Regions from separate parts of the Caballeronia sp. SBC1 genome, predicted to be linked through region 4. Evidence: predicted binding sites of a transcription regulator. Region 4 holds the regulator's gene; each other region holds the start of a gene.
The links. The regulator LexA, encoded in region 4, represses DNA repair genes until DNA is damaged. The targets are predictions, from matches to a motif close to ACTGTATNNNNATACAGT.

Region 1 (7,626 bases), 1.2 Mb from region 4:
TTCGGGTTGGAATCGGGGCTGAATATGGACCGCGCCATCGCGTTTCTGAATCCGGTTAGCCTGCACATTTCAGAATCTAAAAGTTCAAAGCTGCGAGTCGACGGGCAGCAGCATGAACAGACCCGTCAACACGTTGCGATAAAGGCCCGCTTGCGGGTCGAAATTGTAAGTGCGCACCAGGCCGTCGTCCTCAGTGGTCCAGATGAGCGGGGACATGGGCGCGCCGATGTTCTTCAGGCCCGCCAGCACAGCCGGCGAAGCGAGTTCCACACGATACGCTCTCGCCTGCGCCGTGCCGGCATCGAACAATCGTGCTGCCTCGCTCGCAATTTGCTGGTTGTAGATCACCAGCGCGAGTTCCGTGTTGAGCGACGCCGAGCGCGGGTCCAGATTCATCGATCCAATCACAAGGATACTGCGATCGATCGTATAAGCCTTGGCATGCAGGCTTGCCCGCGATTGCGAGCCGAACAGCCCGGTGCGCGGCCGGCTGTCGCCCTGGGCCTGTACCGGCTTGAACTCGTATAACTCTACGCCGGCCCTGAGCATCGGCACGCGATACGGCGCGTAACCCGCCTGCACCGCGACGGCGTCGGTGGCCGCCATCGAATTGGTCAGCACTTTCACCTTCACGCCGCGCGCGGTGATGGCGGCAAGCGCCTTTACACCCTCGTCGTGCGGCACGAAATACGGCGAAATGATGAGGACCTCGCTACGCGCCTGGTTCGCGAGTTCGATCAGGCGCTGCATGGGCGGGCTTTTGTAGTCTTTATCGGGATGTTCGATCTTCACCGGAGAATCGGCTTCGAATTCCGTGCGCGCCCAGGTCAGGCCCAGCCCATCCTGTGCTATTTGCCGGGCGAGCGGCGTGGCGTTCAGTGGCTTGGCGTTCAGCGGATCGGCCTGTTCTTTCCAGTGCTGGCGCAGGTCTTCGCGGGTTTTGTCGAGATCGGCGGGATCGAATTTTTGCTTGTTCAGCGCGCGCAGCGGATACGCAATCGAGCTGTTCCAGTACTCGTCAAAACTCGCCGATATCTTGTGCGTCACTGGCCCGGCCGCAAACACATCGAGATCACGAAACTGCAGCGTTGCGCTCGCGCTGAAGTATTCGTCGCCGAGATTACGGCCGCCCACGATCGCGATCTGGTTGTCCGCGATCATCGCCTTGTTGTGCATGCGGCGCGTGAAATGATCGACCTTCGTGAGCAGGTTACGCGTGCGTTCGCCGAAACTTCGGGTCGCGCTGCCGAAGGGATTGAACACGCGGATATCGATGTTGTCATGCGAATTCAGCGCGGCCATGATCTGGTCGATGTCCTTGAAATTCAGGTCATCGACGAGCATGCGCACCTTGACTCCGCGATCCGCCGCGTAAAGCGCGGCGCCGAGCAGCAACTTGCCCGTGTTGTCCTCGTTCGCAATGTAGTACTGCATGTCGAGCGTCTTGGTCGCCGCGCGGGCAAGCGCAATGCGGGCCTGCAGCGCCTCGGTGCCGGTGGGAAGCAGGCGCACGCCGGACTCGCCCGGGTGCGCAGCTTCCTTTGGCAGGAGCGCAGTGCGCAAGGGGGTGTCGGCGGTGGCAGAGAGCGCGTGGGTGGCGGGGCGATCGAACGCGGTTGCAGGCGGCCGCGTGGCGCAGGCGGCGAGCGTCAGCGCCGTGAGCACGGCGGCGGCGAATGCCAGGCCGCGCGACAGCCGTGGTGTGGGAACGGGCCGTTCCTGGGTGATAGGCTGGGATGAAACCTGTCCGGCTTGGGGGCGCCCCGTGCGCCTGCCGGTGTGCTGGCCTTGTCCGGCTTGGGACATAGATGACTCAGAGAACTGCCTGCTGCGTTCCGACACGTCCATTCCTCTTGTTTTGCCCGAGCGATTTTTATGAACTGCTTGCGGTTGTTGTGCACGCAGTGGCCGCGTGCAGCGCCGGATCTCGCGCGAGTCTGCCCAAGGATCATGCGCGGTCATTTTATTGGAAATCGTCTACGGACACGGCGAATGCGTCGATTTGCGAAAAAGCGGAGGGGGCGAGCTTGAAGAACCGTGTTATTACCACGCGCGGACGAAAAAAAGCCCGCTTCGACGAAGCGGGCTTAATACCCCTGTTACTGGATGAATCTCAAGGAGACGGCTTGATCGTATCTTCGCGCCGCTCCAAATCCAACCAACAATGTCTGCTTAACTTATGCCCGCTCCAATCCGAAGATTCGTAGCCACTACTTCAAGCCGTATGGCTGGGAGCCTGCACGGATTTAGCTGAGTCAAGCGCGCTGCGCGTGACCAGACGGCGACTCATGCGGTCGAAGCGAAGGGTCATCAGCACCGCGACGCTCGCAAGTCCCGCAGCCAGTCCCCACCACAAACCTTTCGTGCCGCCGTTGAAGTGAAACGCCAGCATGTAGCCCGTCGGAAAGCCGATGCCCCAATAACCGAGCGCTGCCGCAAGCATGGGGACGCGCGTGTCCTTGAGCCCGCGCAGCACACCCGACGCGACTGTTTGCATGCCGTCGACGATCTGGAACACGGCCGCCACGCCCAGCAGCGACGCAGCCAGCGCGACGGTCTGGGCGTTCTTCGGGTCATGGAGATGGAGATACAGCCCGACGATCGCATGCGGCGCCAGCACCAGCACGCAGCCCGACATCGCCATGAATGCCACGCCTAGCGCAATTGCCACGAACCCGGCGTGGCGAGCGGCCAGCGGCTGTCCTGCGCCGATCCAGTAGCCCACGCGCACGTTTGCCGCCTGGCCGATAGCCAGCGGCACCATGAACGCCACCGACGCCACGTTCAGCGCGATCTGGTGCGCTGCGAGCGGGGCTTCGCCGAGCGTGCCGACAGTCATCCCGGTGGCGAGAAACAGCGTGGATTCGACGCCGTAGGTGATCGCAACCGGCCAGCCGATGCCGAATAATTCGCCCATCAGCGGCAGGCGCGGCCGTGACGCCACCACAAAATGTTTGTATCGAGCACGCAAATGCAGGAACGCGATCAGCACCAGCGCCGTTAGCCAGACGGTGATCGTGGTAGCGACTGCCGAGCCGAGAAAACCGAGTTCGGGCAGGCCGTAGGCGCCGTGGATCAGGCCGTAGTTGAGAAACCCGTTCACGAACACGCCACCAATCGATACCCACAGCAGCCGCTTCGCCGCACCGATAGCCGGCAGGAACGCGCGCATCATGCCGATCCCGAGCAGGCTGCCCGGCGCACCCCAGCGCAGGATCGCGCAATATTCGCCGACATTTTTGGCGAGCATGGCGGGTTCGTGGAACGCGAGCAGGATCGGTTCGGCGAAGCTCAGCAGCGTGAATGCGGGAATCGCGAGCAGCAGCGACAGCACCACCCCGGTCCAGTAGATATTCGGCACGAGGTGATCGTTGTTCGCGCCACGCGCGTGCGAGACGGAGACGCTCACCGACGTCAGCACGCCTTGCAGCAGCACCACGACCACGAAGAACAGGTTTGCGCCCAGGCCGCCGGCCGCGAGGGAATCGGGGCCGAGCGAGCCGAGCAGGATGGTGTCGGTGACGCCCATCGCCATTTGCGCCAGTTGCGAGATGGCGAGCGGCGCGGCGAGCCTCGCGGTATCGACGGCATGACGGGAAAGGCTTGGCGGCGCGTTCGCGCGGATCATTCTGGATGGCATGACGGATTATCTGGATGCTTTGCTGCACGGCAACAACCGCGCAAAAACGGCAACGGGCGATGCAGCGAACCGTTACCGGTCCTGCATCGCCCGCTCGTTCCGGCCGCGCTCCAGCCTGATTGAGCTGAAGCTCCGCTTTGAATTTCTGCTTTGAATTTCAGCTTTGAAACCCGGCTTCAAATCTCAGCTTGAAGTCTCGGTTTTGAAGCGCGCCAACTTGAAAAGCTGGCTGCAACCGTCAACAAGCTGAAAGCGGCGAAAGGGAACGAAAGCCGTCTAGCTTATTGCTTGATTGCGTTTATGTCGATAACGACGCGGTATTTGACATCATCCATCTCGCTTACGCATCGCTTGCACCGATCATTTCGGTTTCTGAACCTTGATCGTGGTGTCTTCGATAACCACTGTCTGGCCCGCGCGGATCTTGCATGTCTTGCGCAACTCGATCTTGCCGTCAACCTTCACCTCGCCCTCGGCGACGCGCGCTTTCGCCGAGCCGCCGCTGTCGGCCAGGCCCATCAGCTTGAGCAGGTTGTGAAGTTCGACGTAGTCGCCCGTGAGCGTGAATTCGAGTCGCGGCATGTGAGCGGTCTTTGCAGGGTGGGGCGGAAAGGGCGCCCATGATAAACCAGCCGGGCACGCAAAGTGCGTCTACAGCCCAGACTCCCGGATATCGGAGCGTATGGCTGTTTGCAATATGTCAGTAAGTGAAACCTTCGGTAACAATGACGTGTTTTTGCGAACTCCAGCGTCCGGCCCCGGGTCAGTCATAGTGATCGGTGCGTTTTTTACGCGGCTTTTTACGCGTCATGCCGGTCATCAGAAGTGTAGACGGGTATTTGCGGCGCGCGGTGTTTGAGGACACAACACACATCGCTTGGGCGTCGCGGTTGATTGCAATGGTTGCAATCGGCCGCCCGGAATAAAAACTGCCAGAGAGGAAATGAATATGTCGCAAGTCAAGAAAATGCTGTTGGGTACCGCTTTTGTCGCCATGGGTCTGTCCGCGTCCGCGTTCGCGCAGACCGCGCAGCCTGCCGCTGCCGATGCCGGCCAGATGGCCGCGCAAACCGCGCCGCCGCCGCAGAATATCGTCGCACCGGCGCCTACCGATCCGCTGGTTGTGAAGCGCAATGCCAACGCGCAGGCTAGTGCTGAATACAAGGCGTCGAAGAAGGCATCGAAGCAGGATCTGAAGGCGACGAACAAGGAAGCGAAGGCGCAATACAAGGAGCAGGTGCGCAACGCGAAGATCAACAAGAAGGCCGACAGGCAGACCGCCAACGACCAACTGAAGTCCGCCGAGCCGGATGGTCCGAAGGATACGGGCCTGCAGCACTAAGTTTTAAGCTTGATGAATTGAACGCGGCCCCTTAAGCGGGGCCGCTGGTAAGGAGGAATTCATGACCATGACCACGAAGCGCTTGTTCGCAGCGTTGCTCGCGGGCGCATTCGCGACGGCCGCTACTGTGTCGGTCGCGCAGACGCAGACCACGGCCGAACCCACGCACGCCGAGAAGAAAGCGGCGAAGAAGCAGGCCGAAGCGGATAAGGACGCAAATGTAGCGCAGGCCAAGGCCGACAAGAAAAAGACGGAATCCCAGGCGAAGGCGAATGAAGCCGCCGCCGATGCGAACCTGAAAAACGCGAAGAAAGCGGACTGATTCGCGGTAGATCCCGTTGCAGGGAAATGACGATGGCCCGGTGCGCGTAAGCGCACCGGGCCATTTTTTATAGGGCCAAAAGCCTGTTGCATCAGTTGCTTGCGTGAATGAGTTGTATGGATATACAGTGTGCGTCACCCTTTTTTAAAGCCCTTGCGACGTGCTCACGCTTAATTCCGCCACCGACGACGATCTCGCGCCCAAGCCGGCGCGGGAAGAAATCGCGTCGTACCTGACCAAACTGAACGACGCCCAAAGGGAAGCGGTCGAGTACGGCACGCAAGCATCGAACGCTGGCGACCCTGCCGGCGCGCTGTTGGTGATCGCGGGGGCGGGATCGGGCAAGACGAATACGCTGGCGCATCGCGTGGCGCATTTGCTGGTGAAGGGCGCGGACCCGCATCGAATACTTTTGCTGACGTTCTCGCGGCGCGCAGCCAGCGAGATGACCCGGCGCGTGACGCGTATTGCGGTGAACGCTTTGGGTAATCGGAGCGTGATCGCGCAGGGCCTCACGTGGTCCGGGACCTTCCACAGCGTGGGCGCGCGTTTGTTGCGCGATTACGCGGATCTCGTGGGGTTGTCGCCGTCGTTCACCATCAACGATCGCGAGGATTCCGCCGATCTCATGAACCTCGTGCGGCATGAACTCGGGTTATCGGCGAAGGAAAAGCGCTTTCCGGCCAAGTCCACGTGCTTCTCCATCTATTCGCGCGTGGTCAACACCGGCGCTTCGCTTGCCACGGTGCTCGACCAGGCGTTCCCGTGGTGCCGCGAATGGGAGGACGATCTGCGACGGTTGTTCGCCGCGTACGTCAACGCGAAGCAGCAGCAAAGCGTGCTCGACTACGACGACTTGCTGCTCTACTGGTCGCATCTCGCTGCCGAGCCGTCCATTGCCGCGGATCTGTCGAGCCGTTTCGACCATGTGCTCGTCGATGAATACCAGGACACGAACAAGCTACAGGCGTCCATCCTGCTATCGATGAAACCCGACGGCCGCGGCCTGACCGTAGTCGGTGACGACGCCCAGTCCATCTATTCGTTTCGCGGCGCGACGGTACGCAATATCCTCGACTTCCCGAGTCACTTCAATCCGCCCGCGAAATGCGTGACGCTCGAGCGCAATTACCGCTCGACGCAGCCCATTCTGGCGGCATCGAATGCGGTGATCGGACTCGCCGCCGAGCGTTATACGAAGAACTTGTGGACCGACAAGGCTTCGGCGCAACGGCCGCGCATTGTTTCGGTGGCTGACGAAGCCGATCAGGCGCGGTATATCGTCGAGCAGGTGCTGGAGGCGCGTGAAGGCGGCATGACGCTGAAGCAGCAAGCGGTGCTGTTTCGCGCCGCGCATCATAGCGCCGCGCTCGAAATCGAACTCACGCGGCGCAACATTCCGTTCGTGAAGTTCGGCGGGCTGAAGTTTCTCGATTCCGTTCACGTGAAGGACGTGCTCGCGGTATTGCGTTGGGGTGAGAACCCGCGTGATCGCGTGGCCGGGTTTCGCGTGCTGCAGTTGCTGCCGGGAGTGGGGCCGGCAATCGCCGGACGCGTGCTTGATCAGGTGGCCGAGCGCAGTGACACGCCGGCCGCGTTAGCCGGATTCGCCGCGCCGTTGCGCGCGAGCGAAGACTGGCCGGCGCTCGTCACTATGATGTCGAAGGTTTGCGCGCGCGAAAGCGGCTGGCCCGCTGAGTTCGAGATGATCCGGCGCTGGTACGAACCCCATCTGGAGCGCAATCACGAAGACGCGTCCATCCGGCATGGCGACGTGTTGCAGATGGAAAGCATCGCATCCACGTATCCCACGCGCGAGCGTTTTCTCACCGAACTGACGCTCGATCCGCCCGATGCCACCAGCGACGAATCGGGTGTTCCGCTTATCGATGAGGATTATCTGATTCTCTCCACCATCCATTCGGCCAAGGGCCAGGAGTGGAAGAACGTGTTCGTGCTGAATGGCGTGGACGGCTGCATTCCGTCCGATATGGGCACGGGCAGCGACGAGGAAATCGACGAAGAACGGCGGCTGTTGTACGTCGCCATGACACGTGCGAAAGAGGATTTGCACATTGTCACGCCGCAGCGTTTCTACGTGCACAACCAGACGCATATGGGTGACCGGCATGTCTGGGCGGCGCGCACGCGATTCATTCCCGCACATCTGATGCCGCAGTTCGAAGCGTGCGCGTGGCCGCTGGTCCCTGAGCCCAGCGCGCCGACGGCGGCGGGGCTGGCCGCTGCAGCAAAGGCGAAAGTCGATATCGCCGCGCGGCTCAAGAAGATGTGGGAGTGAAGGGCTTCAGTTGAGCTCGGGAC
Region 2 (7,626 bases), on a different replicon from region 4:
CGGCCAGTGCGCCGAGGTGGCCCCATTGCGGATACGCAAGGTGATAGGCGAGCCACGGCAAGAGCACGTTGATGCAGATCGCGGATAAATATCGGGCCCGGATGTTCATACGAATAGCCTGAGTGCCGAAGTTCAGACCTGCCGGGTTGCCGGCGCGGGACAAACAAAAATACCACGGGACGAATCAAGTGTCTCAGGCGTTTCACGCATCAGAGATGGCCCGAGCTGCAAAGACGACGGCGGCCATTAATGAACCGATAAGGACAACCTTCGGCGCACTCCTTTCGAGATTAAAACAAGGAGTGTTGCTGAGTTCCTAGCGCTGCTTAAGCGTTGATGCATCAAAGCATCGAAACGCGAGGCTGATGCGCGGCCCGTCAACTCCGCTCATCTTCGGTATGCCGTGATTGTGCGTGAATTGCGATGCGTAGCTCATCACGAGCACACTGCCCGCCTGCAGATCCACATTGAGCGTGCGGCCCTTGCCCGACTTCGCGCGGATTGTCATGCGGCGCGTCGCGCCCAGCGACAGGATTGCTATTGGCGCCTTCTGCACCAACCCTTGCGTCTTGTCGTTATGGGGCGCGACGCTGTCGTTGCCATCGCGATACAGATTCAAGCCGACGCTGTTGAACTGCGCGCCGGCAATCACGCGCACTTGTACCGCCGCTTCCATCAGGGGCTCCGGTAAATCCGCCGCATCCAGCGAGAAATGCGCCATCAGGCGTGGCACATCGACCTCGCGTTCGTACATCATCCGGCGCTGATTGCCCCACGTCACGTTGGCCAGCGTCTGCTCAAACCACGCGCGCGCAGTGGCTTGCGGGATCACGTCGGGCAGGTAGCGAATCCCGCTTTCGGTGTCTTCCACAAGCTCGAGCGGCACGGCATCGAACAGATCGTTTTGAAACACGACGATTCCTCTCCTGGCTAATCCGCCGCAAACGGCAATTCACCCTGAACCGATTGCGGCTCGGCAGCATACGATCCCGCCGGCAGCAACGCCGTCACGCGTACCCCGAGCAAACGCAGTCGACGGTCCAACGGCACGCGCTTCAGACACTCGGTCGCGGCGCGCCGGATCTCCGTTGCATCGGCTGTTGGAAATGGGACCGTCAGATCACGCGTGACCGTACTGAAGTCGTTGTAGCGCAGCTTGATGCCGACCGTGCGACCCTCGTACCCCTTGCGCCGCAGATCGTCGGCCACGCGCGTACAGAGGTCGGTAAACGCCGCCGAGAGTTCCGCGCGATCGTGGCGTGGATGCAGGTCGCGCTCGAAGGTGGTTTCGCGGCTCATCGACTTCGGCTCGGAGCTGACCACGACGGGCCGTTCGTCGAACCCCTGCGCCACGTCCAGGAGCCATGCCGAGTAAGTCCGGCCAAAGCGGGCCTGCAGTATCTCGGGGTCCGCACGCGCCAGATCACCGACGGTCTCAATGCCGATAGCCGCCAGTTTTTCATTCGCCTTCGGCCCGATGCCGTTCACCTTGCGTACCGGCAGCGGCCAGATTCGCAAGGGGATGTCGGCGGGGGTGAGGATCGTCAGGCCGTCGGGCTTATCCAGTTCCGAGCCGATCTTCGCCAGCAGCTTGTTCGGCGCGACGCTGATCGAACACGACAGCGCGGTCGCATCGCGCACGGCCTGCTTGATGCGTGCGGCGGTCTCGGCGGGGTCGCCCGGCAGGTCCGTCAGGTCGATGTAGATTTCATCGATGCCGCGGTTCTCGATCTGCGTGGTGAACGTGGCCACCGCCTCTTTGAAGAGGCGCGAGTAGTGCCGGTAAGAATCGAAGTCGGTGGGCAGCAAGATGGCGTCGGGCGCGAGCTGCGCGGCTTTCATCATGCCCATGGCGGAAAACACGCCGAGCGCGCGTGCTTCGTAGGTCGAGGTGGTGACAACGCCGCGGCCCGCGTAATCGCGCAGCCGTTTAAAGCGCCGAGTGCCGTCCGCCAGTGTTTCGGGCGTGGCGTTCCGGCCGCCGCCGATCACGACCGGCTGGCCGCGCAGTTCCGGGTAACGCAGCAGTTCAACGGACGCATAAAAGGCGTCCATGTCCAGATGCGCGATGTGCCGCGTGGCTGTCACCGCTGCGCTCCAGCACGCAAGCGGCTCAACGCGATTGGCGCATAGGAACCGGATGTACCGATATTTCCGCTGGGAACGGACATAATGAAAATAGCTGTATGGATGTACAGTATTTTACATCAAAAGCGTGGGGTGTCCTCTTGATACCTCAATCCGCCGATTCCTCAAGACGCAGGTATCTTCGACGCGCGTACGAATTCGATGAAGCGCGCCGCCACCGCGTTATCGCGTGTCGCTTGCCAAGCCAGCCCGACTTGCCAACGGGCGGCCGCATCGCGCAAGGGCAACACTCTGGCATCCCGCAGCAGATACTTCGCCCGGGACGGCAAAAATGCAGCGCCGACGCCTGCAGCGACAGCAGCCAGAACAGACTGGATATCATCCGTCTGCTGAATCACGCGCGGCACGAAACCATGCTCGCTGCACCAACGATCTATCTGCGCTGCCAGACCGGGGCCACTGCTGCGCGCGAGCGCGATCAAGCCGGGTTCGTTGAGCTCATCCAAATTTGACGGAAGGCGCTTCCATTTTGCGTGCTGAGGCACGGCAAGCGCCAATGCCTCGCTGAGCAACGGCACGCAAGACAACCCGCTATCGGCCGGCATGCGCAGGAAGCCCACATCAAGCTTCCCCGCGAGAAGCCGGCGGGTCTGCTCGGCTGAAGAAAGATCATTGAGCGACACGCTGACGTTCGGATTCAGTCTTCGAAATTCCGCGATCAGTTGCGGCGCCAGCGTCAAGGTCGAAAGCCCGAGACCGACACGCAAATATCCGCGCTTTCCACTGCTGGCTTCGCGCGCCCGTGCGACCAGTTCGTCCGCATCGCGTACCAGTGTTTGCGCGCCCGCAAGGAACTCGGCGCCGAATGACGTCAGTTCAGCGCCATGCCTGCCGCGTTCAAACAGCCGCGCCCCCAATGTGTCTTCCAATGCCGCTACCTGCTTGCTGAGGGCGGGTTGAGTGACATTAAGCGCTTCGGCAGCGCGCCCGAAATGGTGGAGTTCAGTCACGGTGAGGAAGGCCCGCAGAAGTTTAAGTTCCATTCCGTAAAGTAATTGAATATGTCGAATGATTCATTTTACTTATTGAAGGCCTGGCGGTCCAATGCACTCTTCAACGGGTTCTTCAATCAGGTGGTGAACGACATGTCTTTCCCCTTTCAGGTTGCGACAGTCCCGCTCATTTCGCTGCGCGGGAATGCATCGCAGAACGTTGCGAACGTGTCCGCGTGGCTTGAGGGTGCGGCGCTCAAAGGAATCTCGCTGGTTGTTTTCCCTGAAGCCAGTCTTGTGGGATACGCCGATACCCTGAACCTTCGTCGCCGTGAGCTTGCAACGCTGGCCGAGCCGCTCGACGGGCGTTCAATCGATCAAGTCGCCGATGCAGTCGAGCGCACCGGCGTGGCTGCGGGTGTCGGATTTATCGAGCGGGCAACGGATGGGAGGTTGTTCAACAGTTACGTGATTTGCATGCCGGGCGGCGTGCGTTGTTGTCATCGCAAACTGAACGCGGTCGAACACCCCGGCATCGAACGTGGCGAGCAGTACACGGTCCTGGATACGAAGTGGGGCGTCCGTATCGGCATTCTGATTGGCGCAGATAACTATCTGATCGAGAACGTTCGCACGACGGCGCTCATGGGCGCGACATTGCTTGTTGCGCCGCATCGGACATATGGTTCGGATGACCATCAGAAGCCTTCGTTACAGCCTCTTTCAACGCGGCAACGAACCCGGCCGCACGCCATGGAGAGCGTGGGCGAAGCCGACTGGTTGCGGCGGTCGTTGATCGCGCGAGCATCCGATAACGGATTGTTCGTAGTCTTTAGTAATGGTTCGGACGAGGGCAGTCATCAAAGTGGCATGATCATCGATCCTTTGGGGCGAGTGCTGGCCGATCAAGTGTGCTCATCCAACCCGATGGTTTCCGCAGAAGTGAACCCCAGTCTGATAGAGGGGAGCGTTGGCCAGCAATGCTTGGCGGCCCGTCGCTCTGACGCTAACGGGCCGCTCGTCCGTTCAATGCTGCCGCGCGTTAACGCGTTTGCGGACCGCAGTGGAACGCCGTTAAGAGGCGCGATTGCATTGAGCTTCGCTCAGGTCAGCCGCATCCGCCAGATGTAGCGTTCCACGCGTTCAGTGTTCGCCGTTGGCTGGGCCGATCGCGTCGAGTTCAGCAAGCACGGCGTCCGACAACCGTAACTGCGCCGCCTGCATGTTTTCCCGCAGATGCGCGAGCGACGACGTGCCCGGAATCAGCAGAATGTTGGGCGCGCGGTGCAGGAGCCAGGCGAGCGCCACCTGCATCGGTGTCGCGCCGATCGTTTGGGCGATAGTGGACAGCTCGGACGATTGAATCGGCGTGAACCCGCCAAGCGGGAAGAACGGCACAAACGCAATGCCCTGGCTCGCCAGCTCGTCGATCAGCGTATCGTCTTCTCGATGAACCAGGTTGTAGTGGTTCTGAACGCAGACAATTTTTGCAATGCCCTGCGCCTCGGCGATCTGGGCCGCGGTCACATTGCTCAGGCCGATATGGCGCACGAGCCCCTCGCGCTGGAGTTCGGCAAGCGCTGTAACCTGTTTTTCAATCGATCCTTCCGCCGGCGAATGAATATTCCCCATGATGCGCATATTGACCACGTCAAGCGTATCCAGGCCGAGATTGCGCAGGTTGTCGTGGACGCCGCGCCTGAGATCTTCCGGTTCCATCGCCGGTAGCCAGCCACCGTCTTCGCCGCGCACGGCGCCAAGCTTGGTGACGATCACAAGATCATCCCGGTACGGGTGAAGCGCTTCGCGAATGATCTGGTTGGTGACGTGCGGTCCGTAGAAATCGCTTGTATCGATGTGATCGACGCCCGACGCCACCGCTTCACGCAGAACGGCTATGGCTACATCACGATCCTTCGGCGGCCCGAACACGCCGGGGCCAGCCAGTTGCATGGCGCCGTAGCCCAGGCGATGCACCGGACGTCGGCCAAGCTCAAAAGTGGCGGTAGGGCTGAAATTCGACATGACGCGCTCTCCTTGATGAATGTGAAGCCAGTATGGCGGCGATTGTGTTGTTAGATAATCCGGTCTAAATTGCACGGGTTGTTTAAAAATGTGAACAGTGACCATGGAATTAAATGATCTTGCCGCGTTCATTTCAGTGGCTCGCGCCGGCGGTTTTCGCGATGCAGCCCGGATTAGCGGCGTCTCCGCCTCGAGTCTGAGCATTGCCGTGCGTCGTCTGGAGGCGAAACTCGGGCTGCGCTTGCTCAACCGGACCACTCGCAGCGTGGCCCCGACCGAACCCGGACTACGCCTTCTGGAAAAGCTGGCGCCGTTGTTCAGCGAGATGGAAGCGTCGCTGGATGTCCTGAACGGCTTCAGGGACAAGCCAAGCGGCACGCTGAAACTGAACGTGCCGTCGAGCACCGCGCGGATTGTGTTGCCAACCGTTATTGCGTCGTTCCTGAAGGCTTATCCGGACATCCGCGTGGAAGTCGTGGTCGAGGATGGTTTCGTCGATGTGCTGTCGATCGGCTGTGACGCGGGCATTCGTTATGACGAGCGGCTTGAGCAGGACATGATCGCCATTCCGATCGGGCCACGCGTGCAGCGGTTCGCGACGGCTGCTGCGCCGGAATATCTCGATACGCACGGCAGACCCGAGCACCCGCGCGAGTTGCTTTCGCATGCGTGCTTGCGCGGGCAGTTTGCCGGCGGCGCGAAGCCTACGTGGGATTTTGAGCGGGACGGGGAGGTGATACGGCTGGATCCTACGGGACCGCTTCTGGTCAGGCCCGGCGCGGCAATGGACCTTGCAATCAGTACGGCCGTGGCAGGCGTGGGCGTGATTCACCTGTTCGAGGGAATGCTGCGTCCGTATCTGGATAGCGGCGCGTTGGAGCCGATTCTCGAACCGTGGTGGCCGAGCTTTTCGGGCCCATTTCTCTACTATCCGGGGCATCGTCACCTGCCCGCACCGTTGCGTGTTTTTATCGATTTCGTGAAGGCGGGGAATTTATCGAACCCGTCACCGAATCCGCCGGCCCTTTGATCTACGCCTCCGCCTCCGTTTGCGCCTGCGGCACGATCGAACTCAACCAGTCCGAGAGCGCGACAAACGGTTCGTCGTTGGCAATTTCGTCGGGTGCGACGAGGTAATAACCTGACGTGCCGGACATCGGTTTATTCAGCGGCACGACCAGCCGGCCGGACGACAATTCGTCCGCGAGCAAAATTTCGGGCAGCAACGCGACCCCCAAGCCCGCCTGAGCCGCGCTGGTGAGCATGGTGAACAATTCGTAGCGCGCGCCGCGTACCGCTCGAACATCGTGCTCAAGCCCGTTCAGACGAAACCAGGTGCGCCAGGCGTCGGGCCGTGTCGATAAATGCAGCAGTGGCAAATCAACAAGTTGTTCAAGCGAAATCGATGAGCCGGGCGCACTTCCGGCGAGGAGAGAAGGGCTGCACACCGGTACGACCTTGCCCTCGCGGAACAGCAGTTTCCCCTGCGTGCCGGGCCATACCGAATCGCCGAAATACAGCGCGGCGTCGAAGGGCGAATCGCTGAACAGGAAAGGCTCGGTGCGTATCGACAGATTCACCGTGATGTCCGGCCGCAGCGCGCGAAATTGCGGCAGGCGCGGGATCAGCCACTGGCTGGCCAGTGTAGGAACGACCGCTATCTCCAGAATCCGCCCCACACCGCGTTGCGCCATCAGTTCGAGCGTATCGCGCTCAATCCGGTCGAGGTTCTTGCGCACGAGCGCCGCGTAATGACGGCCGTGCGTGGTCAGCACAATGCGCTTCTTGATGCGCAGGAACAAAGCGACCCCCAGCCGGCTTTCCAGTCCCGCAACCTGGCGGCATACCGCACTTTGCGTGAGCGAAAGCTCATTGGCCGCTCGGGTGAAGCTCTCGTGGCGTGCGGCGGCCTCGAAGATCTGCAAGGCGACCAGATTGGGAATGCCTTTTCTCATGTTTTACCGGTACCGTTTGCGTCTCGCGCGTCGAGGAATTAGGTGACTTGGTTCTGTTTGCGAATGAACTGATGAGTTTATATCAATTGCGCGGCTTTTTGACGCCCTCCAGAATCGCCTTCCAATGAATCGCCGAACCGGGCCCTGGGCTCGCGCCACGCTGGATCAGCCGGAACTGGATAAATGAACTCAAATCTCGCCGCATTGCTTGCTATCGCCCTTCCGGAATCTGATGTAGCCGGGTTAGTGCGATTGATGAACTTACCGGCCATGCTTGCCAATTCCACGCCAGGCAAGGTCATCCGTGCCGAACTGGCGCAGGCGACGAACATGGCGCTGTTCGCCGGCCTGCTCGAGCGCGTACCAACGGGCCGCGCTTATACGGACGACCTTCAGCACACGCAAACCCGCGTTCAGTTCGACCACGGCGCGCTGCGCACCGTGCGCTGGGCGCAATCCGGCGCCTTGCCGCCGGGCGAGGCGGCGTTCACGCGCATTCTGAAACCGCTGGGTTTTGTGCTGAACGGCACGTACCCGCTCGATCGCATCAAGATGACGGGGCGCTC
Region 3 (7,626 bases), on a different replicon from region 4:
CTTCCCTTGCGAAAGAATCTTGTCACAAACCTGCTTTGTAACTTGCTGCTTCAACCCACCGCCACTCAGATCAACCTGCTTCCCATCGCCACTTTTCAAGAGACCAGCCGCCCCAGCGGTATACCCACTATCCGACGACGCAGCCGATGTCCCGCCCAGCTTGCTCATCAGCGAATCCTTAACCGACGACGCCCCATTCCCACTGAGATAGTTGTTCTTGATACAGAACTGCAGCACACCCGCGACATTACTCGTACTACCCGATGTCAAGGATGACCCGGTCAACCCGCTAGTCATCCCGCTCATGCTCCCCAGGCTGCTGAGCCCGCTGGACGATGACCCATCAGAGCTTCCGCCTCCCTTCAACAAATTGCCAAGCTGCGCGTGAGCGGCTGAAAAGGGTAACAACATCGCAATTGCGATACCTGCAACGGTGCTGCGATACGTGAGGACTTTCATACTCGGACTCCTTCGGTGGCTAAAACCAGCCTCTAATATAGTGCGTTTCACGCAAGGCGTTGAATAAGAACGTCCTCGGCTTGCGATAAACCAATTTAGACGGAGTGCTGATGATAAAAAATGACAAAAACATCAATGAAAGTCCCGGCTCACGCTCGTCAACCCACCCAGCAGATACGACATATCCACCAACCGCTGCGCAACGAGATGTCGAACCTCGCCCTCGCATTGCCACGTACCGTACACGGCGAGCAACGTCGATCCGAGCGCTTCACGGCGCTGCTTCTCCAGCAGACTAGGCCATACGATCACGTTGACGTTACCGGTCTCATCTTCAATCGTGACGAACATCACACCCTTCGCCGTTCCAGGCCGTTGACGCACCGTTACAAGTCCGCACCCGCGCGCTAACCGCCCGTTCCTGTAACCATGCAACGTGGCAGCCGGCATCAACCGCTGCTCAAGCAACGCCGGCCGCAACAGTTCAAGCGGATGACGTCCGAGAGACAGACCCGTAGCCTTGTAGTCGCTGACAATATCGTCGGCCTCAGAAGGCGCGCCGAGCAGCGGCGTGACATCTTCCACGCGTGCATTGTTGAGCAGATCCTTGTCGGGCACTGCGGCCACGGATTGCCATAACGCTTCCCGTCGATTACCGGCGAGCGAAGTCAACGCATTGGCCGCCGCCAGCGCCTGCAGGTCATGCCGGTCAAGTTGCGCCCGTTGCGCAAGATCACCCACATTCTCGAACGGACGTACGCTACGCGCCGTTTCAATACGCTCGGCTGCACCGTCGCGCATTCCGCGAAGCAGTGATAGTCCCAGTCGCACAGCAGGCCTGCTGTCATCGCCTCGCTGTTCATCCGGATACTCAAGCACCGAATCCCAGCCGCTTACCGTAACGTCAGCGGGAAACACAACAACACCATGGCGCTTCGCATCCTGCACGAGTTGCGAAGGGGAGTAGAAACCCATCGGTTGCGAGTTGAGCATGGCCGCGAGAAACGCTGCTGGTTCATGTCGCTTCAACCAACTGCTGACATACACAAGCAGCGCAAAACTCGCCGCATGGCTTTCAGGAAAACCATATTCACCGAAGCCCTTGATCTGCTCGAAGATGGCGTCTGCGAAGGCTTTTTTATAACCGTTCTTGGTCATGCCATTCACAATGCGATCGTAGTACTTCTCCAGGCCGCCTTTGCGTTTCCAGGCGGCCATCGCGCGGCGCAATTCGTCGGCTTCACCGGCAGTGAAGCCGGCAGCGATCATCGCGATCTGCATGACCTGTTCCTGAAAAATTGGCACGCCCAAGGTTCTGTCGAGCGCGACTTTCAGATCGTCGTTTGGAAAACTCACCGGCTCCAAACCCTGACGCCGCCGCAAATACGGATGCACCGCGCCACCCTGAATCGGACCGGGCCGTACGATCGCAACCTCGATCACCAGATCGTAAAACGTCTGCGGCCGCAGTCGCGGCAACATCGACATCTGCGCGCGCGACTCAATCTGGAATACGCCGATCGTGTCCGCCTGCGAGATCATCTCGTAGGTCGCCGGATCTTCACGAGGAATGTCCTGCATCTCGAAGCGCTCGCCGCGTTTCTCCGAAACCATATCGAGTGTGCGTCGAATGGCCGACAGCATGCCGAGCGCAAGCACATCGACTTTTAAAAGCCCCAGCGCTTCCAGATCGTCCTTGTCCCACTGGATCACGCTGCGATCCGGCATAGCTGCATTTTCGACAGGAACCAGCCGCGTGAGTTTTTCCCGGCTGATCACAAAACCGCCTGAATGCTGCGACAAATGCCGCGGAAAATTCAGCAATTGCGCCGCCAGCGCCGCCCACGATTGAATCAACACATTCTCTGGATCGAGCCCGGATTCAATGAAGCGCTGCAGCAGGTCATGACTGGTATCGAACCACTGATGCGACTTCGCAACGCGATCCACAATCTGCGGATCGACACCCAGCGCCTTGCCCGTTTCACGCAATGCGCCACGCGGCCGATACGTCGATACAGCCGCAGCAATCGCCGTACGATCACGCCCGTATTTACGATAGATGTACTGGATCACTTCCTCGCGCCGCTGATGCTCGAAGTCGACATCAATATCCGGCGGTTCACCGCGCTCTTTGCTGATAAACCGCTCGAACAGCATGTTGCTGCTCGCCGGGTCCACTTCGGTAACGCCGAGGCAATAACACACGGCGGAGTTCGCGGCGGAGCCACGCCCCTGACAAAGAATGTGTTCGCTGCGGGCAAAACGAACGAGGTCATAGACCGTGAGAAAGTACGCCTCGTATTTCATATACTCGATCAACTCGAGTTCATGTTCTATCTGAGCCTGCACCTTGTGCGGAATGCCGAGCGGAAAACGCCGATGCGCGCCGACATAGGTTTCCTGCCGCAAATAAGCAGCATGTGTAAATCCGGCTGGCACGATTTCATTCGGATACTCGTAGTGCAATTCATCGAGTGAAAACGTGCAGCGCTTGAGCACGTTGAGCGTTTCACCCAGCGTGTATTCCGGATAGAGATTCGCGAGCCGAAGCCGAGAACGCAAATGTTGCTCGGCGTTCGGCGTGAGGTCATAACCGCATTCTGACACCGGCTTGCCGATACGAATTGCCGTCATGGTGTCCTGCAGCGGCTTGCGCGACCGCACGTGCATCACCACGTTGCCGGTCGCTACCACGCGCACCTTATGAAACGCCGCCACGTGCTCAACGGTCCCCCGATGCATGTCATCGAGCGCGCGCTGGTGCAGCGTCAACCCAACCCACGCGCGTTGAGGAAACGTGGTGTCGAGCCATTCGATCTGGGCATCGAGCGCGGCCTGCTTTGCAGGGAAATCGGGCACCAGGATCGCGAGGCAATCCGGCATGCCGCGCAGATGCGCGAACTCTTTATCGGGCCGTGCGAGATCGTTTGGCGTGAGCAGGTACGCGCCTTTTTTCGACCGCATGCGAGCAATGGTGATGAGCTCCGACAAATTGCCGTATCCATTGCGGTTTGTCGCCAGCAAAATGAGTCCGAAGGCCGGCGAAAGATCTGCATTGACGAGCTTGAAATACGAGCCAATCACCAGCGGAAAGTTCAGTTTCTTCGCCTCCACATGCGCGCGTACAACACCCGCGAGCGAGCATTCGTCAGTGATCGCCAGACCGGCATAACCGAGTTGCGCCGCCCGCGCGACCAGCTCCTCTCCACGCGATGCCCCGTGAAGGAACGTGAAGTTGGAGAACGCGAAAAGCTCCGCATACGCGGGCAGCATGGAGAAGGTGGTATCCACGGCGCATCATCCAAACAGACCGTGGAGAAACCAGCGCGGATCTTCGGCCTCCGCACTACCGGGCCGCTCGCGATAAATCCAGTAGCAACTTTGATCGCTGGCTTGTGCGACGAAATAATCGCGGCTTGTCAGACCGCCATCGAACCATCCCGCCTCAATGCGCTCAGCCGGCGACACCAGTTTCAGCGACGACCCATAGAACGGCCGATGGTTTTTCATCATCAGTTGCAACGGCGTTTCAAGCAGCCACGCCGGACGCGGCAGATCGGACGGCACGGCTTCAAGCTTTTGCGGATGGGTGGTGTCGGTGACGGAGATCCATCGGTTCGCCTGCTCAGGCCGGTAATCCGATGAAGGCGCCGCACGCAGCACGTTCTCGGCGCCCAGCCGCGCAACCAGCAATTCAAGCAAGCGGTTGTGGTCTTCAGGTGAACCGCCGGGTTCGGGAAAAAGCGTTTCGGTAGGCGGTTCGGCAGGCTGTATTTTTGCGGCGCTCAGGCGCATGGCGATCACCGGGGCCACGAGTTCCGTGCGGCCAAGCCGCTCCTTGAACAAGCGCAGCAAATGTTCTTCGTGCCAGGTGGGTTCGGCGAGGGCGATCTGGATAACGGTGGGGTCGATGGCATCGCGGCCGCGCTCGTGTTCCAGCGTGAGCGTGGCGTGCGTGAGCGCCAGTTGCTGCGTGCTCAGCCAGCCGCACAGTTGCACGATCAGCCGGCGCGCGGAAAACAACATGGCTTCCGCATGCTCGATGCGATCGGGCAACTCGATGCGCGCGCTGAAAGCGGGCGGCACGGCCAGCCATTCATAGAGCTCGGGCGCGAGCCCATAAGCGCGATCAAGCGAATCCAGCAGTGCGACGCCGCAGCGTTTTTTAAGCCCCGCGCGCGGCAGGCGGCGAATGTCGTTCAGCGTCTTGCAACCTAGCCCGTTGAACCAGTCGGTGAAAGCCCGCACTTCCGGCGCGGTCTGAAACGGCAGCGTCCCGAGCTTGCGTTCGAGCGACGCCATTTTCAACACGCGCCGCTTGCCGAGGTGAGCGCTTCGGATGCTTTTGGCCAGCAGCCATGCGCCCTGGCCGGTCGGCGCCGTACTTAAACGCGCCGTCACGCCAATCGCATCAATAATGTCCCGCATCTGATGGCACAGCCGCACGATGCCGCCGAAGAGCCGCAAGCTCGCCGTGACGTCGATAACAATGGTTTCCTCATCGCAGAGCGCGACCATGGGTGAGAATTTCATCAGCGAAAAAGCTACCTCGCGCATCAAGTCGTTTTCTCGGCTCAGCTCGCGCTCGAACATGAGGGTGTCGGGCGAGAGTGTGAGGACGCCACCGCGTTTCATGCCTACGCACACGCCGGCCTCGCGAGCGCCCGGGTCTGCGATAAAAACCGTGTCGCGGTCGAGGACGACGCAGCCGTGTTCAGACCGGCGCGACCAGCGTGGACGGAACACTTCCAGCGACAACCGGGGTAGATGTATGCCGACGTACACGGGCATGGGGACTCAGCAGGACGGGAGAGGGTTGCAGGGTGATGGACAGTCTTTCGGCACGGATCGGGCCTTTGCGCTTGATGATGTCGACAGCAATACCGTCGCCGGCGGGCCGCACGCAGAGCCTCAACGTGGCCGGTGACGAGTCCGCCGCGCTCGCGAGCGGACGCACCATCAGGAACAGCGTTTCAGAGGATTGCGCGGCCATGTGCAGGCGCCGCAGAGATTCCGTGCGCGCGTATTGCTGCCAGAAGACGAGCGCGCCGCAACTGCCGGTCTTGAGAATTTGCTCGGCTGACCACAATGCGTCAGCCAGTTTCGATGCACGCACCTGAAGCAGCTTGTCGAGCGGCATACCCAGATACGCAAAAGCGAGAGAATTTGGACTATGAGGCGGTTGCACAAAGGCGATAGGGCGACGGCTCACCGCGGCAAGCGCCGGGCGTAACAGCCTGACTTCGCCCACGCCCGGCTGCTGCACCAGCAACTCGATCAGCGTTCCCAGGGGCCAGCCGCCGCCCGGCAGTTCGGCCGACAGCACGGCATAGCCCGTGTCGACCGTTTGCCCATGCGAGCGCGCGAGCTGCGACCCGCGCCACAAGGCGGGGTGGATGTCTTCGACGTTATTGAGCAGGGCAGACATGGTAAATTTCACTGTATGGATGTACAGTACTTTACCTTGAATTTGATCGCGCCTGAACTGCCCCTTTTAAAACGCGGGGAGATAGGTGGAGATAAGCGGGGAGAAAAATATGTCGAATGAATGGTTCGGAAACGGTAGGGAGAATGCGCGGTGACCATCCTGGTTGGCACGGCTTCGTGGACAGACCCCACGCTCATCAAGTGCAAGCGTTTTTATCCGCCCGGGTGTTCGAGCGCGGAGGCGCGGTTGCGGTATTACGCGTCCGTGTTCCCTTTGGTGGAGGTCGATTCCAGCTATTACGCCATGCCTAACGCCGCAAATTCGGTGTTGTGGGCTGATCGGACACCGCCTGGGTTTGTGTTCAACATCAAGGCGTTCCGATTGTTCACGGGACATCAGACCGCACGGGACATGTTTCCGCCGGACATGCAGCCGCACTTGCCGCAGAACGGCAAGACGAGCCTGTATTACAAGGATTTGCCCGGCGAGTTGCAGCAGGAATTATGGTGCCGCTACTTCGAAGCCGTTGAGCCGCTTCGTGCCGCGGCCAAACTCGGCGCGGTGCATTTCCAGTTCGCGCCGTGGGTGATCTGCAATCCCCACGGCATCCGGCATGTCGAACACTGCGCGGACGTCATGAGCGCAATGGACGGCTACACCATGGCGGTCGAGTTTCGCAACCAGACCTGGTTCGACGAAAAGCGCCGCGATTCCACGTTGGCCATGGAACGTGAGCGCGGGCTGGTGAATGTGGTGGTGGATGAGCCGCAGGGGTCGAGTAACAGCATCCCCGCCGTTTGGGAAACAACGCATCCGCAGCTGGCGTTGATTCGTATGCATGGACGCAATCAGGACACGTGGAATATCAAAGGCGCGGTTGCATCGTCGTCGAGATTCAACTACGAGTACAACGACGATGAACTCGATTCGCTAGCTAGCCAGATTATTAAAATTTCAAAAGCGGTTGAGCTGACGCATGTGGTTTTTAATACCAACTACGAGGACCAGGGGCAGAGGAATGCGCTGAAGCTGATGGGCATTCTTGGGACGAACGCGATCCCGCTATAATCTGTATTCCTGACTACTTTTCGCACCAAGTTGTACTCCAACGTCATGGCCACACGACACTCGGGCCGAGTTGCGCTAAAGCGAACTCGCGTACGTGCGATACGAAGGATTTCGATAACAGCGGAGCAGGCCGTTGAGCAGGCGTAAGCACGGCAAAGTCAGTGACGAGCGCCGGCTCAAAGCGTTTAAAGACCACGCCAGTACCGCGGTAGCCCCAAGCACTGATTGCATCTACGATGGCGACCCCTGCACCCCCTTCCACAAAAGAACAAATCACGTGTCCAACCTGACTTTCCATCTGAACGTTGACTTCGACGCCATGCGCCGCAAACAATGCGTCAATTTGCAAACGTGAGGTCACGCTGCGTGGATGCGCCACGAAACGCTCTCCAGAAAGATCAGTTGCCGTGACCGTTTCTAGTGCGCATAGCCGGTGTCCTGCGGGTAGTGCGCAGACCATACGCGTAGACATCAGGCGCTCGCCATGCGCGCTGGTGTGGTTCATCGAAAGCACTGCGAAACCGACGTCGCAGCGCTGTCCCATCACCATGTCCACCACGGTCCGGGACGAATGAGCCGCGAGAGACACATGGGAGTCCGGCTTGGACTTTAAATAGTCCGCAATGGCATGCGGTAGCAAAGACAGCGCAATTGATGGCGCTGCTGCT
Region 4 (7,626 bases):
GCCGACCGGATGCTATCGGCAATGCGGTTCGGGTTTGGCGGCCACAAGGAGTTCAGTCCAGGACTGAAGTGAGCTGAGTTTTTCGCTGCGCTTGCGTTTGCGGCAAGCGGATTGAATGACGCAAAAAATCCCGTTTCAACTCGCGTTGGAACGGGATTTTTTTGACCACAATGGCTTTGAGCGGTCCTGTATCCCAGTCATTCACTCAACGCATCATCCGTCGACGGAACAGCACTGCGCAGATAAAAAACGGCACGATGGCATAGGCCGCTAATACGGCCACATGCAGCACGACATGTTCTGCCGGCCGGTCGAGCATCGCGGGCCGGATCAGCGCGACTGCGTGCGACAACGGCAACAACAGCGAGACGTTTTGCGCAACCGCTGGCAACTGCGTGAGCGGGAAAAACACGCCGGACAGCAGCAACATAGGCGTGAGCGCGAGCGTCTGGTAGAACATGAAGAAGTCGTAACTCGGCGCCACCGCGGTCACAATCATCGCCGTGCTCGAAAACGCCAAACCGGTCAGCACGATCACGGGCAACGCATAGAGCATTGTCGGAAAACTCGCGTAGCCGAGCACGCCGGCCACCAGCATGATCGCAACGCCCGACAGCACCGACTTGCTTGCCGCCCACACAATTTCTGCGAGCACGATGTCGCCCAACGTGAGCGGCGTATGCATGATCGCTTCCCACGTGCGCTGCACATGCATGCGCGAGAAGCCGGAGTACATGGACTCGAAACTCGCCGACATCATCACGCTCGACGCCACCGTACCCGCTGCAAGAAACGCGACGTACGAAACGCCGTCCACGTGGCCGACCATTAGGCCAAGCCCGAGACCGAGGCCGAACAGATAGATCATCGGATCGGCGAGATTGCCGAACATCGACGCAATCGCGAGCTTTTTCCAGACGAGATAATTTCGCCGCCAGACTGACATCCAGTTCGATGCGTTGGCGGGCATCGCGCTCAGGAACGGCTCGCGCTGAGGCTTGCGCACCGTGCGGGTTACACGCGGCGGCGACGCAGCGGGCACAGACGATTCAGCGGTGTTCACATTCGGTTCGCTCGACATCGATCAGTCCACCATCTCGCGCCCGGTCAGGCGCAAAAACACATCTTCAAGATTGGCCGGCCGGTGCAGATAACGCACGCCGGGCCGTCCCTTTACTCGCTGATGCACGGGCGCGGGGTCATCGACGTAACAAAACAGCGTCTCGCCGCTGATCTCCATGCGACTAACGAACGGCAGCAGTTCTTCGCGAAGGGCTTGCGGATCGGGACCATAGATCTCGATCACGTCGCAGCCGATGACCCGCTGGATGAGGTCGTCGGGTTTGCCTTCGGCCACCTTGCGGCCTTCCTCGATCACGCACAGCCGGTCGCAAAGTCGTTCGGCTTCCTCCATGAAATGCGTGGTGAGCAGGATTGTCTTGCCGCGTGCGAGCAGCGAGCGCAGTCGTTCCCAGATCAAATGCCGCGCTTGCGGATCGAGGCCGGTGGTCGGCTCGTCCATGACCAGTACGTCGGGATCGTTGACCAGTGCGCGCGCCAGCGTCAGCCGCCGCTTCATTCCTCCCGATAACTCGCCGACCCGCGCGTTCGCCTTGCTCTCCAGCCGCGCGAATTCGAGCAGCGACGGCACCACGGCTTCAATCTCGCTGCCGCTCATGCCGAAATACCGGCCGAACACGAGCAGGTTTTCGCGGACGGTGAAGTCAGGATCGAGGTTGTCGAATTGCGGCACCACGCCCACGCGGCGCCGGGCGTAACGGGCGCGCGAGGGGATCGGTTCGTCGACGAGACAGATAGTGCCCGCATCCGGCGCGGTCAGGCCGAGCAGCATCTTGAGCGTGGTCGTCTTGCCCGCCCCGTTGGGACCAAGCAGGCCGAAACACTCGCCGGGTTGGACGTGAAAAGACAGGCCATTGACGACCGTCTTGTCACCGTAATGCTTTTCGACGTCGATAAACTCGATCGCCGGATTTAGCGGCGCGGCCGTCGTGCGGGTTGCATCGCTGGGTAACACTGCTGCATCTGACATGCGCAAACTCAGGTGTTGGGTCGGAGAATGGGTTTGAAGCCGGGTCTGAAGTTGGGCCTGAAGACAAGCTAACTAGTTTAATCGATTGCACCAACGAGGCGCGTCCCGCCTCGCACGCTGCACTGCGGGCGCGCACGCGGGTTATTTCGCGGTCGCCGGGCACTTTTGCAACGCTCGCATCAACGGCTGAAAAGTCCGCCCATCAAGGGATTCACGTTCCTGGCACGGTGTCCGCTTGGCGTTTCGCGAGCAACCGGGCCGCATTAGCGTTTTCCATCGTTGCCACCGTTTCAGCGACGCACCATGATGAAGGCAACGCGGCCCGGGTTTTTGTCGCCCACCTGGCCCACGGGGCAGAATCTGCAACATTTGACGACCGTTTTTTCGATGCCCTTTGCTGCCGTTGTGCAGCGCGGAGAACCACCATGGCGAGCTACCGAAAAATCCTGTTGTGTTACGACGGATCCCGCGAAGGGCGTAAGGCGTTACGTGACGGCGCGAATCTCGCGCTCGACCTGAAAGCCGAAACGCATGTGCTTGCCGTTGTCGACATGCGTTCCAGCATCGCCCAAAGCGCCGGCCTTCTCACCGATATGGCGTGCGGCCGTTTCGAAGACGCCGCCCGGGACATCCTGCGCGAAGGCGTGGAATGGCTGACCGAGCGGGGCGTGCCAGCGCAGGGCCACTTTGCGTTCGGCCATCCGATCGATGAAATTGCCGGGCTCGCTCAGAGCTTGCAAGTGGATTTGGTAGTGGTGGGACATCGGTGCCGCACGGGCCTTGCACGCTGGTGGATGGGCTCGGGCAACACGCCGCTCATGGATCGGGTGTCTTGCAGCATTCTGGTGGCGGTGTCGCCGACGGGCACATCTGCCGAGCAGGAGGATGCCGCGCATGCGGCGAAACCCGCGAAAGCCGAGGCGAATGTCTGATGTGGCCACGGGCCTGCTGAGAGCGGCAGGCGGCTAAACCGGTGCCGCTTTCAGCTAGCAAGCCGGCAATCGGCAGATAGTGGTGGGCAGACAGCAGCAGCTGGACGGACAGTCCCGTTGCTGCAAGAAAGCTGACGGCTCGCCTAGTCGTCGTTCAACTCCACTGCGACCAGTTTCCACGAAAACAACCCGTAGCGCCGGAGAATGGCTGAATAGCGTGCATCGCCGGCTCCATGCTGGTAGTTCACCGCGAAAGTATCGAAACTTCGATACCCCGCCGTGGTTTGCGGCGGCGATTTTGGTGCGGACGGCGAAGCGACGGCAGGTGCCGGTTGGGCGGGCGCGGCGGGTTGGGGCGCCTGTGGGGCTCCCGGAGCACCGACAACCGCGCCGCTCGACTCGGACGGGACTGGCGGTTTCTCGCCTGGATCGCCCCTTGGCGGTATGCCATTGAGAATAGCGGCCACGCCGTCGGGCGTTGCATACGAATCGACCAGCGGGCCGATTAGCGCCGCGCCAATCATGGCGCCGATCATCGCCAACGGATTACCGCTCTTCTGTATGTCGATCTTGCGGGTCAGCAACTGGCCGACCTGGTCCTTCAGACTTTCACGCAGCAACGGAAAGTCGACGTACTGATTCACGGTTTCGGCGTCGCGTGCGTCGGCGGCGCGTTTCAACCGGTCTAGCGCGATATACGGCGACGCATAAATCACACCGAGTACGGCCACGACGGCCACAACCAACAACGTAATAACAACGGACTTGCTGGTACGGGACATACGCTAAGGGGCCTTTTGGCTGATGAAGTGGATGCGGCTCGAATGCAAGAGCAGAGACTGGAGACGACTCAACCCCTAGATGGACCGCAACGGCGCCAGAATTATCCCCGCGTTATCCCTGTAAATATCATTGCTTCTTAAAATCAGGCGAGCAATCCGCCTTCAACGCCTGCCCGCTCCTCGTCGATACAGCGGTCGATCATGCGCGATACCGCTTCAATATTGCCGACCATGATGACCCGCGACTCGCCGCGATAAACCCGCACCGGCGCACGTTGCTCGGCCTGCGTATGCACCGACGCGCTCAGCGATACCCGGGCGAACGCCGGCTGCCGCGAGGGTAGAACGGGCAGTTCGTCGAAGAGATCGGGGGTGTCAACGGGCTTCGATGTCTTGCAGGAGATCAGCGAGCGCAGATGCCGCAAACGGCCGAACTCGCGGAATTGCCGGAACGACAGTGGCGCACGTGCCGTCGGCGCGAACGATGCGGATAAAAAAGAAGTAGAAAACAGCCGGGCGAATCGTTCCATGATGTTTCTCCGATAACCGATGATCGATAACAATAGGACGCGCGCCGGTTCATCGCGAATGCGATGTCCGTCACGCTTTATAGGGCCGGAATTCAAGCACAGCGCGGCTGGAAGCGGGAACACTGGGAACACCCGGAAAATACCCGGAACATTCACCGCCGCGCTGCAAATCAGAAATCAGCAAACAAGATCAAATCAGAAATCAAAGCTCGCCGGAACGAATCAACCCGACTGCAATACCTTCCAGCGCAAAGTCGTCGCTGCCTGAGGCCACGAAGATGTTCTCGTAATCAGGATTTTCAGCGATCAGTTCGACACCGTCTGGACGACGCTTCCAGCGTTTAACCGTTACGTCGTCGCCGAGTCGCGCCACGACAATCTGCCCGTCCTTTGCCTCGTTTTTCTTCTGCACCGCAAGCAAATCACCGTCGAAGATGCCTGCGTCGCGCATGGAAAGACCGCGCACTTTCAACAGATAGTCCGGTTTGCTGGAGAACAGTGCCGGGTCGCAAGCGTAATGCTGGGAGATGTGTTCCTGCGCGAGGATCGGGCTACCGGCTGCCACGCGCCCGACCAGCGGCAAGGACAACTGCATGATGCTGGCGTGCGGCAACGTGAACTGATGAGGCCCGTCGTCAAGGCCGCCGTTGGTCAGCAAGCGAATGCCGCGCGATGAACCCGCGGCCAATTCGATCACCCCTTTACGCGCCAGCGCCCGAAGATGCTCTTCGGCGGAATTAGCGGAGCTAAAACCAAGTTCGGCTGCAATCTCGGCGCGCGTGGGCGGAAACCCCGTGCGTTCGATCGCGCGCTGGATCAGTTCGAAAACCTCTTGCTGCCGCGCAGTCAGTTTGCTCATTTTGGTCACGTGCTTTTGCCCCTTGTATGGCCGGTCGTCCACTGTATGGATGAACAGATGCCTGTAGTTTTATACAGTATTCGGCGCTTTTCAAGCTTTACTTTAAGTTCGACGTCGTCAGAACCACACACAGACCACAAAACGGTGCTGCAACGGCAGTTTGATGGCCGCAACGCCGCTTCCAGCCTTCATTAGCACTTTTTGATCTAAAAGAATGAATAACAATTATTTTTAATAATGAAAGCTCGTCGATAGACTCGGCTGCTCAAACACATAAGACGGGGAACGGGGCAATGCTGAGTCGGAATTCGGGGTGGAGTGCACGTGCAAGGAAGGTGTTTGCCACGGCGGTGATCGGGGCAGCGTCGGCGACTGGGATGATCGCGGGAACGATTTCGCAAGCGCACGCCGACACGTCGTTCCTCAATGTGTCCTACGACCCGACGCGTGAGTTGTACCAGGAATTCAATCAGGCTTTCGGCAAGAAATGGAAGGCTGAAACCGGTGAAACCGTCACGTTCAAACAATCGCACGGCGGTTCGGGCGGTCAGGCGCGCTCGGTCCTCGACGGGTTGCAGGCTGACGTAGTGACGCTGGCGCTTGCTTACGACATCGATGCGCTCGCAACCAAGGGGCTGGTTGCCCCGGACTGGCAGAAGCGCTTGCCGGACAACGCATCGCCGTACACATCGACCATCGTGTTTCTTGTGCGCAAAGGCAACCCGAAGCAGATCAAGGACTGGCCGGATCTGCTCAAGCCGGGCGTGTCTATCGTGACGCCGAATCCGAAGACCTCGGGCGGCGCGCGCTGGAATTACCTCGCGGCGTGGGCGTATGCAGAACATCTGCCTGGCGGCAATGCAACGACCGCGAAGGACTTCGTGACGAAGCTCTATAAGAACGCCGGCGTGCTGGATTCGGGCGCACGGGGCGCCACCACCAGTTTCGTACAACGCGGACAGGGCGACGTGTTGATCGCCTGGGAAAACGAGGCGTTCCTGTCGTTGAAGGAATTTGGCTCGGACAAGTTCGAGATTGTGGTGCCGTCGGTGAGCATCCTGGCCGAGCCGCCGGTGGCGGTCGTCGACAAGGTCGTGGATCGTCACGGTACGCGCAAGCTGGCTGAGGCGTACCTCAAGTATCTGTATAGCGAGGAAGGCCAGGAGATCGCGGCGCGCAATTTCTATCGGCCGCGTTCCACGGCAGTTCCTGCCGCGCTGACGAAGCAGTTCCCGAAGATCAAGCTTTACACCATCGACGACTCGTTTGGTGGCTGGACCAAGGCGCAAAAAACGCATTTCGCCGATGGCGGCGTGTTCGATTCGATCTATCAGCCGCAGTAAGCATAGCGGCTCGAAAGGCAGCATCGCCGGCGCTTTTGCGCTCGCGGTGCTGTAGTCGTAAAGAAGAAGCAACGAACAACACTACGGCCGCACAGACGGCCTTGAAATCAACCCGAAGCTCGACCCCGAAGCGCCGTCCCCGCGGCGCGGCGGAACTGGATGATTCACGCATGACGACCTTCACTTTCCGTAAGCCCAGCGCACTGCCGGGCTTCGGCCTGACGCTTGGGATCACGGTGGCGTATTTGAGCCTCGTGGTGCTGATTCCGCTTGCGGCGACCTTTGCCAAGACCGCCACGCTTGACTGGGCGACATTCGTGCGCGCGGTCACGGCGCCGCGCGTGCTGGCGTCGTATCGGCTGACGTTTACAGCTGCCCTCGGTGGTGCGCTGATCAACGCCGTATTCGGTTTCCTTGTGGCGTGGGTGCTCGTGCGCTACACGTTCCCGTTCAAACGGGTGGTAGATGCTGTCGTCGATCTGCCGTTCGCGTTGCCGACTTCCGTTGCCGGCATTGCGCTTGCCGCAGTGTATGCGCCGAATGGCTGGATCGGCCAGTTTCTCGCGCCGCTCGGGATCAAGGTGGCGTTCACGCCGTTGGGCGTGCTCGTGGCGCTGACGTTTATCGGCTTGCCATTCGTGGTGCGCACCGTGCAGCCCGTGCTGGAAGATTTCGAGCGCGAGCAGGAAGAAGCGGCCGCGTGCCTTGGCGCCACGCGCTGGCTGACGTTTCGCCGCGTGGTGCTGCCGTCGCTGTTTCCCGCGATTTTGACCGGGTTCGCGCTCGCGTTCGCGCGTGCACTGGGCGAATACGGGTCGGTGATTTTCATCGCGGGCAATGTGCCGATGAAGTCCGAAATCACGTCGCTACTGATCATTACGAAGCTTGAACAGTACGACTACGCCGGGGCGACCGCGATCGCCGTGGTGATGCTGTGCGTTTCGTTCCTGATGCTGCTGCTGATCAACACGCTGCAATGGTTCCTGCAACGTCGCACGAGTCGCGGTGGAGCAGGTCCTGCGCCCGCTTCGGCCAGTGCATTGCATATCGACGGGGCGAAAGCATGAGCACCGTCAACCAGAAAACTGTGAATGACACCACAGCCCGCGTGACTGAGCACAGGCTTGATC

Region 1: SBC1_RS12325 (ATP-dependent helicase) is a predicted target of LexA. The motif match lies at 5,416-5,433, and genes of this name have one in related genera.
Region 2: dinB (DNA polymerase IV) is a predicted target of LexA. The motif match lies at 2,182-2,199, and genes of this name have one in related genera.
Region 3: imuA (translesion DNA synthesis-associated protein ImuA) is a predicted target of LexA. The motif match lies at 5,901-5,918, and genes of this name have one in related genera.

Annotation. Positions count from the first base shown of each region.
Region 1 covers NZ_CP049156.1:2,786,395-2,794,020, reverse strand. The annotation lists gene SBC1_RS12355 (phospholipase D family protein) at 85-1,806, opposite strand; gene SBC1_RS12350 (MATE family efflux transporter) at 2,216-3,640, opposite strand; gene SBC1_RS12345 (hypothetical protein) at 3,639-3,794, shown strand; gene SBC1_RS12340 (RNA-binding S4 domain-containing protein) at 4,001-4,222, opposite strand; gene SBC1_RS12335 (hypothetical protein) at 4,590-4,982, shown strand; gene SBC1_RS12330 (hypothetical protein) at 5,044-5,304, shown strand; gene SBC1_RS12325 (ATP-dependent helicase) at 5,525-7,603, shown strand.
Region 2 covers NZ_CP049158.1:541,051-548,676, forward strand. The annotation lists gene SBC1_RS29380 (VC0807 family protein) at 1-109, opposite strand, end outside; gene SBC1_RS29385 (alpha-ketoglutarate-dependent dioxygenase AlkB) at 317-913, opposite strand; gene dinB (DNA polymerase IV) at 931-2,055, opposite strand; gene SBC1_RS29395 (LysR family transcriptional regulator) at 2,253-3,131, opposite strand; gene SBC1_RS29400 (nitrilase-related carbon-nitrogen hydrolase) at 3,234-4,211, shown strand; gene SBC1_RS29405 (aldo/keto reductase family oxidoreductase) at 4,224-5,105, opposite strand; gene SBC1_RS29410 (LysR family transcriptional regulator) at 5,209-6,135, shown strand; gene SBC1_RS29415 (LysR family transcriptional regulator) at 6,137-7,060, opposite strand; gene SBC1_RS29420 (DUF1338 domain-containing protein) at 7,316-7,626, shown strand, end outside.
Region 3 covers NZ_CP049157.1:1,282,194-1,289,819, forward strand. The annotation lists gene SBC1_RS23785 (DUF2501 domain-containing protein) at 1-459, opposite strand, end outside; gene SBC1_RS23790 (error-prone DNA polymerase) at 592-3,753, opposite strand; gene SBC1_RS23795 (DNA polymerase Y family protein) at 3,760-5,253, opposite strand; gene imuA (translesion DNA synthesis-associated protein ImuA) at 5,177-5,890, opposite strand; gene SBC1_RS23805 (DUF72 domain-containing protein) at 6,041-6,958, shown strand; gene SBC1_RS23810 (LysR substrate-binding domain-containing protein) at 7,002-7,626, opposite strand, start outside.
Region 4 covers NZ_CP049156.1:1,633,468-1,641,093, forward strand. The annotation lists gene gnd (phosphogluconate dehydrogenase (NAD(+)-dependent, decarboxylating)) at 1-72, shown strand, start outside; gene SBC1_RS07225 (ABC transporter permease) at 206-1,006, opposite strand; gene nodI (nodulation factor ABC transporter ATP-binding protein NodI) at 1,085-2,050, opposite strand; gene SBC1_RS07235 (universal stress protein) at 2,476-2,982, shown strand; gene SBC1_RS07240 (DUF2939 domain-containing protein) at 3,126-3,764, opposite strand; gene SBC1_RS07245 (hypothetical protein) at 3,908-4,294, opposite strand; gene lexA (transcriptional repressor LexA) at 4,497-5,153, opposite strand; gene SBC1_RS07255 (sulfate ABC transporter substrate-binding protein) at 5,447-6,496, shown strand; gene cysT (sulfate ABC transporter permease subunit CysT) at 6,667-7,563, shown strand; gene cysW (sulfate ABC transporter permease subunit CysW) at 7,560-7,626, shown strand, end outside.